Regions from separate parts of the Bradyrhizobium sp. S3.3.6 genome, predicted to be linked through region 2. Evidence: predicted binding sites of a transcription regulator. Region 2 holds the regulator's gene; each other region holds the start of a gene.
What was found. Region 2 encodes PhoB, which activates phosphate uptake and scavenging genes when phosphate is short. Its sites were predicted from a motif close to TGTCATNNANCTGTCAT; they were not measured.

Region 1 (4,358 bases), on a different contig from region 2:
CAGGCGACGAGGTGCGCGACTGGGGCCCTCCCTTCCACGAGGAAGACGCGGCCTATTTCGTCGGCATCAACCGCAACAAGCGCTCCATCGGCCTCGACCTCGCCTCCGAAGGCGGCCGTGTCGTGCTGCTCAAGATGCTGGAGACGGCCGACGTCCTGATCGAGAATTTCAAGCCGGGCACGCTGGAGAAATGGGGCATCGGCAACGACGTGCTCAGCCAGAAATTCCCGCGCCTGGTGCATTGCCGGATCTGCGGCTTCGGCGCCGACGGGCCGCGCGGCGGCAATCCCGGCTATGACGCCATCATCCAGGCCATGACCGGCATGATCGCGGCGACCGGCTCGCCGGAGAGCGGGCCGATGCGGATCGGCGTGCCGCTGGTCGACATCACCACCGGTCTTTACGCAGCGATCGGCATCCTGATGGCGCTGTCCGAGCGGCAGCGCTCCGGCAAGGGCCAGTTCCTGGAGACGACGCTGTACGAGACCGGCCTCGCCATCATGCATCCGCACACCGCGAATTATTTCATGCATGGCAGGCCGCCCGGCCTCACCGGCAACGAGCATCCGAACCTCGTGCCCTACGCGATCTTCCCGACCAGGACCGACGACATCTTCATCGGCGTCGGCAATGACGGCACCTTCCGCAAGCTCGCCAAGGAGATCGGTAAGCCCGAGCTCGGCACCGATCCGCGCTTTGCCCGCAACAAGGACCGCATCGCCAACCGCGACGCGCTGCGCGCCGAGCTTGCCGCGGTGTTCAGCCAGCACGAGGCCGAGCCGCTGTGCAATCGCCTGCTGGCCGCGGGCCTGCCCGCGGGCCCGGTGCAGAAGATCGACCAGGCATTGACCAACCCGCACACGATCGCGCGCGGCGATGTCATCGAGAAGGACTGGTACAAGGGCGTGGCCTCGCCGATCCGACTCGATCGCAACAAGCCGAGCCTGCGCCGCCTGCCGCCGAAATTCAGCCAGCACTCCCAGGAGGTGCTAGGCGAGTTCGGCTACTCAAAGGCGGAGATCGACGCGATGGTCGAGAGCGGCGTAGTCTGCGGGCCCGAGCGCAAGCGCTAGGGCCCTCGCCTCGTCACCCAAGCAAATGCCGCAGTGCGGCACGGGCACGCATGTACACTGCGGACGGAGGAGGCTGCCCGAGCGCGCGTCTTCGCCTATTTGATGGCTTCCCTTTTGGCAGCGCTTGCTGCTTTCGTTTCGGCCGCTTACACAGTCATGTGAACGTCATGTGGCGCTGCTAGCGCAAGCGCTTCTTTTTGACGGCCAAGGGAGGTACTTGATGGCTCTTCGATATTTTGGGGCGGCTGCCGCTGTTGCATTTGCGGTTGGCATGACGGCTTCGCCGGCGCTGGCCGTGACTGAAATCCAGTGGTGGCACGCGATGACAGGCGCGAATAACGACGTCATCGTCAAGCTCGCCAACGACTTCAATGCGTCGCAGAGCGACTACAAGGTCATCCCGACCTACAAGGGCAGCTATCCCGACACCATGAACGCCGGCATCGCCGCGTTCCGCGCCGGCAACGCCCCGCACATCATGCAGGTGTTCGAAGTCGGCACCGCGACCATGATGGCCGCGACCGGCGCCGTGAAGCCCGTCTACAAGCTGATGACCGATGCCGGCGAGAAGTTCGATCCGAAGAATTATCTGTCCGCGATCACCGGCTACTATTCGACCTCGAAGGGCGAGATGCTGTCCTTCCCCTTCAACTCGTCGTCGACCGTCATGTGGGTCAACCTCGACGAGCTGAAGAAGGTCAACGCAGAGATCCCGAAGACCTGGCCCGAAGTGTTCGAGGTCGCCAAGAAGCTGCACGACAACGGCCATCCGACCTGCGGCTTCTCCAACTCCTGGGTCACCTGGGTCAATCTCGAGCAGCTCTCCGCCTGGCACAACGTGCCGCTTGCCAGCAAGGCGAACGGCCTCGACGGCTTCGACACCAAGCTCGAGTTCAATGCGCCGCTGCAGGAGAAGCATCTCGAGAAGCTGGTCGAGCTGCAGAAGGACAAGACCTACGACTACGCCGGCCGCACCAACCAGGGCGAAGGCCGCTTCACCTCGGGTGAGTGCGCGATCTACCTGACCTCGTCGGCCTTCTTCGGCAACGTCAAGGCGCAGGCCAAGTTCAACTTCACCGCTGCGCCGATGCCGTATTATCCTGACGTCAAGGGCGCACCGCAGAACTCGATCATCGGCGGCGCTTCGCTCTGGGTCATGGGCGGCAAGTCGGCCGACGAATACAAGGGCATCGCCAAATTCCTGACCTTCCTCTCGGACACCGATCGTCAGGTCTACATCCACAAGGCTTCGGGCTATCTGCCGATCACCAAGGCCGCCTACGAAAAGGCCAAGGCCGAGGGCTTCTACAAGGATCAGCCCTATCTCGAGACCCCGCTGCTCGAGCTGACCAACAAGGAGCCGACCGAGAACTCGCGCGGCCTGCGCCTTGGCAACATGGTTCAGCTCCGTGACGTCTGGGCCGAAGAGATCGAGCAGGCGCTGGCCGGCAAGAAGACCGCCAAGCAGGCGCTCGATGCCTCCGTCGAGCGCGGCAACACGATGCTGCGTCAGTTCGAGAAGACCGCCGTAAAATAAGGCGAAGGCGCCGGCGGAACCGCACGACGAGCGGCCCGCCGGCGCCACCCCCATCATGCAAAAGCAAGCGATTTTCCAATCAAAGCTGCTGCCCTACGCGCTGGTTGCGCCGCAACTCGCGATCGTTCTGATTTTCTTCTACTGGCCGGCCGTGCAGGCCGTCATTCAGTCCTTCCTGCTGCAGGACGCTTTCGGCCTCTCGACGAGCTTCGTGTGGTTCGAGAATTATGTCGAGCTGTTGAGCGATCCCGCCTATTTCGAGACGATCGTCCGAACCTTCTTCTTCTCGTTTGCGATCGCGGCGTCCTCGCTCTCCGTGGCGCTGCTGCTCGCGGTGATGGCGGACAAGCCGATGCGCGGCGGCGCCGTCTACCGCACGCTGCTGATCTGGCCCTATGCCGTGGCGCCGCCCGTGGTCGGCGTGCTCTGGGTCTTCATGCTGCATCCCTCGCTCGGCGTGCTCTCGCGCTATCTGCGCGCCGCCGGCATCGAATGGAATCCGCTGCTCGACGGCAATCAGGCCGCGACACTGGTCATCCTTGCCGCCGCGTGGAAGCAGATCTCCTATAACTTCCTGTTCTTCCTCGCAGGTCTCGCGAGCATTCCGAAGAGCGTGCTCGAGGCCGCCGCGATCGACGGCGCGCGCCCGATGCGCCGGTTCTGGACCGTGACCTTCCCGCTGCTGTCCCCGACCATCTTCTTCCTGCTGGTCGTCAACATCGTCTACGCCTTCTTCGACACCTTCGGCATCATCGACACCATGACCCGCGGCGGTCCCGGCAAGTCGACGGAGACCCTGGTCTACAAGGTCTACAACGACGGCCTGATCGGCGGAAACCTCGGCAGCTCCGCGGCGCAGTCGGTGATCCTGATGGTCATGGTCATCGTGCTGACCGGAATCCAGTTCCGCTTCGTCGAACGCAAGGTGACCTACTGATGGTAGAGCAAGAAGGCTTTCGACGCTACGTCGCCCACATCATCCTCTGGATCGGGATCGCGATCGTCGCCTTCCCGGTCTACGTCGCCTTCGTCGCCTCGACCCAGGACAACGCGCTGATCGCCAACGGGCAGATGTCGCTGTTGCCCGGCGGACATTTCTTCGAGGTCTACTACCAGACCATCTTCGTCGGCACGAGCGGCTCGACCCGCGAGCCCGTCGGCAACATGATGCTGAACTCGCTGGTGATGGCGTTGGCGATCGCGATCGGCAAGATCGCGATCTCGATCATCTCCGCCTATGCGATCGTCTATTTCCGTTTTCCCTTTCGGATGCCGATCTTCTGGATCATCTTCATCACGCTGATGCTGCCGGTCGAGGTCCGCATCTATCCGACCTACAAGATCGTCGCCGACCTGCACATGCTCGACAGCTACGCCGGCCTCGCGCTGCCGCTGATCGCGTCGGCCACGGCAACGCTGCTGTTCCGCCAGTTCTTCATGACCGTGCCGGATGAATTGCTGGAGGCCTCGCGCATCGACGGCGCCGGCCCCTTGCGCTTCTTCTGGGATACGCTGTTGCCGCTGTCGCGCACCAACATGGCCGCGCTGTTCGTGATCCTCTTCATCCTCGGCTGGAATCAATATCTCTGGCCGCTGCTGATCACCACCCGCGACGACATGCAGACCATCCAGATCGGCATTCGCAAGATGATGACCACTAACGATGCGCTGACCGAATGGCCGATCGTGATGGCGACCGCCGTGCTGGCCATGCTGCCGCCGGTGTTCGTCGTCGTCGCCATGCAGAA
Region 2 (4,358 bases):
CGCAAGGATATCCTGATCCGCGGGCTCTGCTTTGGTGCCGCCGCCTTCGGCGTCACCTGGCTCGCACTGATCCTGATTACGCTGTTCTATAACGGCCTGGCGGGGTTGAACCTCGATCTGTTCGTTGCGGACACGCCGCCTCCGGGCTCGTCCGAAGGCGGCCTGCGCAACGCCATCGTCGGCTCGCTGATCATGACCGTGATCGGCGTCGGCATCGGCGCGCCGCTCGGTCTGTTTGCCGGCACCTATCTCGCCGAGTACGGCCGCAACGACAAGCTGACCTCGGTGATCCGCTTCATCAACGACATCCTGCTGTCGGCGCCCTCGATCATCATCGGCCTGTTCATCTACGGCGCCGTAGTGGTGCCGATGCGTGGCTTCTCGGCGATCGCAGGCTCGCTCGCGCTCGCCGTCATCGTGATCCCGGTGGTGCTGCGCACGACCGAGGACATGCTGCTCCTGGTGCCGAACGCGCTGCGCGAGGCGGCCTCCGCGCTCGGCCTGCCGCGCTCGCTGGTGATCAAGCGGATCGCTTATCGTGCGGCACGATCCGGTCTCATCACCGGCGTGCTGCTCGCGACCGCCCGCGTCGCCGGCGAAACCGCGCCGCTGCTCTTCACCGCGCTGTCGAACCAGTTCTTCAGCCTCGGCCTGAACAAGACCATGGCGAACCTGCCGGTCACCATCAACAACTTCGTCCAGAGCCCCTACGCCTATTGGAAGCAGCTCGCCTGGAGCGGCGCCCTGCTCATCACCCTGACCGTTCTTGCCCTGAATATTGGCGCGCGCATTCTCAGCGCCGAGAGGACCGCAAAATGACCGATCTTTCCGTATCGATGAGCGCGGCCGGCGGTCTGCCCCAGGCGCCGATGCTGCCCGAAGCGCCGGCCAAGGTGACGGTGCGCAACCTCAACTTCTATTACGGCGAGCACCACGCGCTGAAGAACATCAACCTGGCGCTCGGCACCAACCGGGTCACCGCCTTCATCGGCCCGTCGGGCTGCGGCAAGTCGACCCTGCTGCGCATCTTCAACCGGATGTACGACCTCTATCCGGGCCAGCGCGTCACCGGTCAGCTGATGCTCGACCAGACCAACATCCTCGACCCCAAGCTCGACCTCAATCTGCTGCGCGCCCGCGTCGGCATGGTGTTCCAGAAGCCGACGCCGTTCCCGATGACGATCTACGAGAACATCGCCTTCGGCATCCGTCTCTATGAGAAGATCTCGAAATCCGAGATGGACGACCGCGTCGAGAAGGCGCTGCGCGGCGGCGCGCTGTGGAACGAGGTCAAGGACAAGCTCAACGCCTCCGGCCTGTCGCTCTCCGGCGGCCAGCAGCAGCGCCTCTGCATCGCCCGCACCGTTGCGGTGCGGCCCGAGGTGATCCTGTTCGACGAGCCCTGCTCGGCGCTCGACCCGATCTCGACCGCCAAGGTCGAGGAGCTGATCCAGGAGCTGTCCGAGAACTACACGATCGCGATCGTGACCCACAACATGCAGCAGGCCGCCCGCGTCTCCGACAAGACCGCCTTCATGTATCTCGGCGAGCTGATAGAGTTCGACGACACCAGCAAGATATTCACATCGCCGACCGACCGGCGCACGCAGGATTACATCACCGGCCGGTTCGGCTGAGGAGACGGCACATGGGTTCTGAACATACCGCAAAGGCCTTCGACACCGACCTCCAGGAGCTCACGCGCCTGGTCGCCGAGATGGGCGGCATCGCCGAGCGCATGATCGTCGATTCCGTCGATGCGCTGATCCGCCGCGACGTCGCGCTCGGCCAGCGCGTCGTCGCCATCGACGCCGAGCTCGACACGCTGCAGAAGAAGATCGAGGAGCGCGCCGTGCTCACGATCGCGCGCCGCCAGCCGATGGCGGTGGATCTGCGCGAGATCGTCGGCGCCATGCGCGTCGCGACCGATCTCGAGCGCATCGGCGACCTCGCCAAGAACATGGGCAAGCGCGTCGCGGCGCTGGAGACGGATTTCCATCCGCTCAAGCTGTTCCGCGGCCTCGAGCACATGACCGACCTCGTGCAGCAGCAGGTCAAGTCGGTGCTGGACGCCTATGCCGCGCACGATCTGCCGGCGGCGATGGCGGTGTGGAAGGGCGACGAGGAAGTCGACGCCATCTGCACCTCGCTGTTCCGTGAGCTCCTCACCTACATGATGGAGGATCCGCGCAACATCTCGTTCTGCATCCATCTGATGTTCTGCGCCAAGAACATCGAGCGGATCGGCGACCATGCCACCAACATTGCCGAGACCGTGTTCTACATGATCGAAGGCCAGGCGATCACCGACAAGCGGCCGAAGGGCGACATGACGACCTTCGCCACCACGGTCCCGAACACCTGATTACGCAAGGAGCGACGACCCGATGGGCGCACGCATTATGGTGGTTGAGGACGAGGAAGCTCTGACCGAGCTTCTCCGCTACAACCTCGAAGGCGACGGCTATGACGTCGAGACGGTAATGCGCGGCGACGACGCCGACACCCGCCTCAAGGAGCACATCCCCGATCTGATCGTGCTTGACTGGATGCTGCCGGGGCTATCAGGCATCGAGCTGTGCCGGCGGTTGCGTGCGCGATCCGACACCAAGCAGCTGCCGATCATCATGCTCACCGCGCGTGGCGAGGAGAGCGAGCGGGTGCGGGGCCTGGCGACCGGCGCCGACGACTACATCGTCAAGCCGTTCTCGGTGCCCGAGCTCCTGGCGCGCGTGAAGGGCCTGCTGCGGCGCGCAAGTCCGGAGCGGCTCGCAACCGTGCTGGCCTTCGGCGACATCGAGCTCGACCGCGAAAAGCGCCGCGTGGCGCGCTCGGGCCGGCCGATCGATCTCGGCCCGACCGAATATCGCCTGCTGGAGTTCTTCCTGGAGCATCCCGGCCGCGTGTTCTCGCGCGAGCAGTTGCTCGACAGCGTCTGGGGCCGCGACATCTACATCGATGAGCGCACTGTCGATGTGCATATCGGCCGCCTGCGCAAGCTGCTCAATCTCGGCCGCGAGCAGGACCCGATCCGCACCGTCCGCGGCGCGGGCTACGCGCTGGACGATCGGTTCGCGAAGGCCGAGCAGGCGTAGGGTTGGCTGACGTGAGCTCGGCTGGGGCAGCAATCTCAGCTGTCGTCCCGGACAAGCGCAGCTCCTGGCAACGCGCAGCGTTGTCTGGAGCGGAGTGCAGATCCGGGACCCATAACCACAGGGCGTCGTTGTTGCACGAAAAAGGTAACTCCGAGTACCCGTAACCACATCTCGCGGTGGTTATGGGTCCCGGATCTGCGCGCGCTTGAGGCGCGCTTGTCCGGGACGACGGCGGAGGGAGTTAGCGCCGTCGCAAGTTGAGCCGCCGCCGCTTGGACGGCGAAGTCTTGGAAGCCGACTAACTCAGCGCGCCGGCTTCGCCGGGGCCCGCCTGCGATCCGCTGCCGGCTGATACGCGACCCGCGAGTGCTGGGCGCAATAGGGCAGGCCGGAGAGCGCTTTGCCGCCGCAGAAGAAGAAATCCGGGCTCGAGGGATCGCCGACCGGCCAGTGGCAGGTCGCCTCGTTCAATTCGAGCAGCGACAGCCGCTGGCTCATCGGTACCACGTTGTCGTAGGTGACCGGTTCAGCCTCGACCTCGACCTCGAAAGCCTGCGCCAGCGCGGTATTGCCGCGTGCGATGGGCCTGCTCACCCGCATCATGTGCGGCGCTGGACGCGCCTTGCGCGGCCGCGGAGCTGCCGAAGACGGGCTCTTGGCGCGGCCCGACAAGCCGAGCCGGTGAACCTTGCCGATCACGGCGTTACGGGTGACATTCCCAAGCTCAGCGGCGATCTGGCTGGCCGAAAGTCCGGCCTCCCAGAGCTTTTTCAGCTGTTCGACGCGATCGTCGGACCAGGTCAAAACCGTCATTGCACCCTTTCCTTCGCCGCGCGCCTGCCATCCTGGGGGCCGCACAACGAATGCCTAAGCCTCGAAAAATCCGTGCCGCCAGAATCCCTTAAGGCTCGCCGGGCGCAATGATACGCCCGAACGTTTACGCCGGTACATGAGGACTTTTGGGATCAGAACCGCTGCACGAGATGTCGTATCTGACAAGCCAGACGCTACAATATGGCGTGACTCACGCGCAAGAGTCCGCCGACTCGCTTCCACATGTTCCGTGGCCAAAACCCGCAAATTCGGTACCGCAAGACTACGGAATCTGGGTTTCGCGGGGCTTTCCGGGCGGCATTGACACCAATGGTGCCAAGCATAAGATAGTGATGCGTGCCGCCCTTAAAAGGCGGCACGTTTCGTTTTCCGGACCAATGATGCGCTGCGCAACGCAGTTTCAGGCCGTCCGAAACATCCAAAGAGACC
Region 3 (4,358 bases), on a different contig from region 2:
AGAGCAAAGCTCGGGCGAAATGAGCCGCGAGGATGCGAAGGTGTGTCTGCAAGCGAAAATGCGAATTGGGTGAGCGCAACGATGCGTCATACTCCGTCATTGCGAGCGCAACGAAGCAATCCAGACTGTCTCCGAGGAAAGACGCTGGATTGCTTCGCTGCGCTCGCAATGACGATGGGAGGCAGCTCTCGTTCCACGCTCGATCAGGCTCGCAATGACGAGGAGAATAGGACTACGACGCGCTCTCCGTCTCCCGGTGCACGTCGTGCACGACGAGGCCCATGCCTTCGTCGGGCATCTTGATCCAGTCGCGGCGCTTCAGGGTGCGCTTGGTGTCCTCGTAGCCGCTCGTCCAGTGCTCGCGCATCGAGGTGCCAGAGAATTCGTGGTCCTTGGCGTCGCCCTCATAGGCCTTCTGCTGATAGATCAAATGCAGGATCGCGATCTCCGGCATGTTGCGCAGGCTCGTCTTGAGGCTGCGATCCTCGTCGGACAATTGCTCGTCCGGAATCTTCGCGAGCGCCTTGTAGAGCAGCACCTTGAGATTATGCGTGCGGCGGTAGACGTCGGTATTGTGGCGGGTGCGCGAGGAATACATGATGTCCTTGTGGCGGGCCATCACATCCTGGATCGAGCGCGGCAGCACGCCGCGCGCGCTGAACAGGTCGACCTGGAACACCAGCGAATTGAGCGCGTCCTCCTGGTCGAGCAGATGCTGCAGCGGCGTGTTGGAGACGATGCCGCCGTCCCAGAAATGATCGGTGCCGATCCGCACCATCGGCAGCGCCGGAGGCAGCGCGCCGGACGCCATGATGTGCTCCGGCTCGATCTCGTCATGGGCGTTGTCGAAATAGATGAAGTTGCCCGAGAGCACGTTGACCGCGCCGACCGCGAAGCGGATCTTCTTCTCGTTGATGAGGTCGAAGTCGACCAGCTCCAGCAAGGTCGCCTTGAGTGCCGCCGTGTCGTAGTAGCTCGTCGCTGTTCTGGCGCCGACGGCGCTGAACCAGGGATTGACCTGGTGCGGGGTGAAGAAGCCCGGCTGGCCCATCGCGGACGTCATCCAGGAGCTGTAGAGGTTGCGCCACTGGCGGAAAATGTCGCCGTCGGGTGTGTAGTGCCAGATCTTGCGATTGGTGATGCGCTCCCAGAACACGCGCAGCGCATCGAGCCGCTTCTCCGGCCTGTTGCCGGCGATGATCGCCGAGTTGATCGCGCCGATCGAGACCCCGGTGACCCAGTCGGGCTCGATGCCGGCCTCGTGCAGCGCCTGGTAGACGCCGGCCTGGTAGGCGCCGAGCGCGCCGCCGCCTTGCAGGACCAGCGCGACGCGGTCGCAGCGCTCCGGCCGCCAGCCCCGTGCGGGCGGCTGGCGGGTCTGATGTGTCTGTTGCGACGTCTGTGTCGCCTGCGACGTCCGGGCGTCCATGATGATGCCTCCTGCCTTCATTGGACGATTGCGGCCGGTGGTGACGGCGTGATGACAAAGCCGGCCGATGCATCTTTTGCATGCAGGTCAGTTGGGGCGGGAATGGCAGGAGGTCGTGCGGCTGACGGAAATCGGTCACATCGCAGTCAATGACGGCGGCTAGCAATTTGCGTAAAGTCGGAACTTGCCGGACATCACAGCATCACCAGAGGAGACAGCGATGCGCAGGGAAGATTTGCTGAGGCTTCCGTCCATGCCGGCCGCCGGGCCGAGCTATCCGGCCGGGCCGTACCGCTTCGTCAACCGCGAATTCCTCGTCATCACCTACGAGACCGATCCGGACCTGATCCGTGCCGGCCTGCCTGAGCCGCTGGAGCCGATCGACCAGCCGATCGTGCACTACGAATGGATCAAGATGCCGGACTCCTCCGGCTTCGGCAGCTACACCGAGTCCGGCCTCGTGATTCCAGCGCGGCTGCACGGCGAGGAGGTCAACTTCGTCTCGCAGATGTATCTCGACGATGATCCGCCGATCGCGGCCGGCCGCGAGATCTGGGGCTTTCCCAAGAAGTACGCCCATCCAAAACTCGAGATCGTCAAGGACACGCTGACGGGCACGCTTGAATATGCCGGCCAGCTCGTCGCCATGGGCACGATGGGCTACAAGCACGAGAGCATGGCCGGCAACGGCGATCTTACCCGCGCCACGCTGTCGAAGACGCAGATCAATCTGAAGATGATCCCGGGCGTCGACGGAAATCTCGAGGTCTGTCAGCTCGTCGCCATCAACCTGATCGACATCGTGCCGAAGGGCTCCTGGATGGGTCCCGGCCGGCTGCATTTGGTGCCGCACGTCAACGCCCCGGTCGCGGATTTTCCGGTCCGCCGCTGTATTGGCGCGCATCACTACATCGCCGACCTGACGCTGCCGTTCGGCCGCGTGGTGCACGATTACATCAAGGAAGCGGAGACTGAGGCTGCGACGGGGTTGGCGGCGGAGTAGGGCGGCGCGCCATCATCAAACTGTAACACTGGCGTAATTGACTGCACCGGAGGACCCGGAGGAGGCCAGTAACGGCCCCCGGGCATGGGCTGCAATGATTTGGGGTCAGCATGGCCGAGCCGGCAAAGCTTGTCAGCGCGACATCGGATGTCGCGCCTGTCATTCCTGGACTGGTGTGGGCGTTTCGTTTGCATGGTGACGGCAGCGCCGAGGCGCTGCCGATCGATCAGCCGATCGAGTTCAGCCATGATGGCCGGCTCTGGCTGCATTTCAATTTGACAGATGGTCGCGTGCGGCCGTGGATCGCGGTATCACAGCTGCCGCCCCTGGCGCGCGACCTGTTGTTGTCGAGCGACACGTTCCAACAGCTTCACGTCATCGACCATTGCGTCTACGGCGTGTTCTCCGATCTCGTCCGCGACATCGATGCTGCTACGGAAGAGACCGCGTTTCTGCGCTTCGCCATGACCGAGCATCTCTTGGTCTCGGGCCGCCATCAGGCGCTGTGCTCGGCGGATGCGACGCGGCGTGTGCTCGAGGGCGGCTACCGCGTCGACAATGTCGCGCATCTCCTGGAAAAGATCGTCGACGAGGTCGCCGACACGCTCGACAGGATGGCCGACAAGCTCGGCCAGGAGATCGACGGCATCGAGGAACGCATTCTCGCCGACGACGCCAAGCCGGAGATGCGCCGCACGCTCGGAAGGTTGCGCCGGACCTGCGTGCGGCTGCACCGCCAGCTCACCGGCCTGCGCGTGCTGTTTCATCGGCTCGACCAGAAGAACACCGATCATCTGTCGCCCGGCTTGCGCATCCAGGCCGGCAAGCTCGCCCAGCGGCTCGACGGTCTCGACCACGACATCGTCGAGCTCCGGGAGCGCAGCCGCCTGCTCGAGGAGGAGCTGCGCTTCAAGAACGAGGAGGAGAGCAACAAGCACCTCCACACGCTCTCGATCGTGACGACGCTGCTGCTGCCGCCGACGCTGATCACCGGCATCTTCGGCATGAACACCAAGGGCCTGCCGCTCACCGACGTGGACGAGGGCTTCCTCTGGGCGGCGGCGCTGATGGTGAGCTCGATCGGCCTTGCCTACCTGTTCATGCGGCGCACCGGCATCTTCAAAAAGTAGCGCATGCAAGCCGGTGTCAGCCGTGAGTGGGATTGCCCAGACATTTGCGTTGCGACGTTCGGTCGTGATCGCGGCGATGTTGCTCGCGAGCACCGGCGCGTTCGCCGGCGCCAAGGATGAGAGCGCTGCCGACTGGCTGTTCCCAAAATGGTTCAACGAGTGGCATGACGGTCTCGCAAACAAGGGGCTCAATTTCGGCGCGACCTACATTGCCGACAACATCGGCAATGTCTCGGGCGGGGTCTCGCGCGGCGCCATCCATTTCGGCCGGCTCGATCTCTCGGTCGACGCCGATCTCGACAAGCTCGTCGGCTGGACCGGCGGCCGCATCTTTGCCAATGGCTACATCATCTACGGCCGCGGGCTCAGCCGGAATTACATCCATAATCTCGCTACCATCAGCGAGATCGAGGCACTGCCTGACCAGCGGCTCTACAACGCCTATTTCGAGCAAAGCTTCTTCAACGACCGGCTGAACATCAGGGCCGGCCAGCAGGCGGCCGACGTCGAGTTCTTCGACAGCCAGACCGATGACCTCTTCATCAACGGCACCTTTGGCTGGCCCGCGATCAAGGCGTCAAACCTCCCGGCCGGAGGCCCGGCGCCGCCGATTGCGGTGCCCGGTATTCGCGTCAAGGCTCAGGTCGCGGACAACGTCACCGTCTTCGGTGCTGTGTTCAACGGCAATCCAGCCGCGCCCGGCGGCGGAGATCCGCAGACGCGCGACAATCATGGTCTGGCGTTTCGCGTCAACGATCCGCCCTGGCTGATCGGACAGGTCCACTTCGACTATCAT

Region 1: a site for PhoB is predicted at 1,226-1,242, ahead of ugpB (sn-glycerol-3-phosphate ABC transporter substrate-binding protein UgpB). Genes of this name have one in related genera too.
Region 3: a site for PhoB is predicted at 1,470-1,486, ahead of ABID59_RS26040 (acetoacetate decarboxylase). Genes of this name have one in related genera too.

What each region holds. Positions count from the first base shown of each region.
Region 1 covers NZ_JBEPOT010000009.1:43,159-47,516, reverse strand. The annotation lists gene ABID59_RS24405 (CaiB/BaiF CoA transferase family protein) at 1-1,073, shown strand, start outside; gene ugpB (sn-glycerol-3-phosphate ABC transporter substrate-binding protein UgpB) at 1,294-2,610, shown strand; gene ugpA (sn-glycerol-3-phosphate ABC transporter permease UgpA) at 2,666-3,547, shown strand; gene ugpE (sn-glycerol-3-phosphate ABC transporter permease UgpE) at 3,547-4,358, shown strand, end outside.
Region 2 covers NZ_JBEPOT010000005.1:351,906-356,263, reverse strand. The annotation lists gene pstA (phosphate ABC transporter permease PstA) at 1-819, shown strand, start outside; gene pstB (phosphate ABC transporter ATP-binding protein PstB) at 816-1,637, shown strand; gene phoU (phosphate signaling complex protein PhoU) at 1,649-2,365, shown strand; gene phoB (phosphate regulon transcriptional regulator PhoB) at 2,388-3,095, shown strand; gene ABID59_RS18080 (GcrA family cell cycle regulator) at 3,399-3,908, opposite strand.
Region 3 covers NZ_JBEPOT010000010.1:103,697-108,054, reverse strand. The annotation lists gene ABID59_RS26045 (patatin-like phospholipase family protein) at 233-1,429, opposite strand; gene ABID59_RS26040 (acetoacetate decarboxylase) at 1,650-2,432, shown strand; gene ABID59_RS26035 (transporter) at 2,543-3,562, shown strand; gene ABID59_RS26030 (carbohydrate porin) at 3,585-4,358, shown strand, end outside.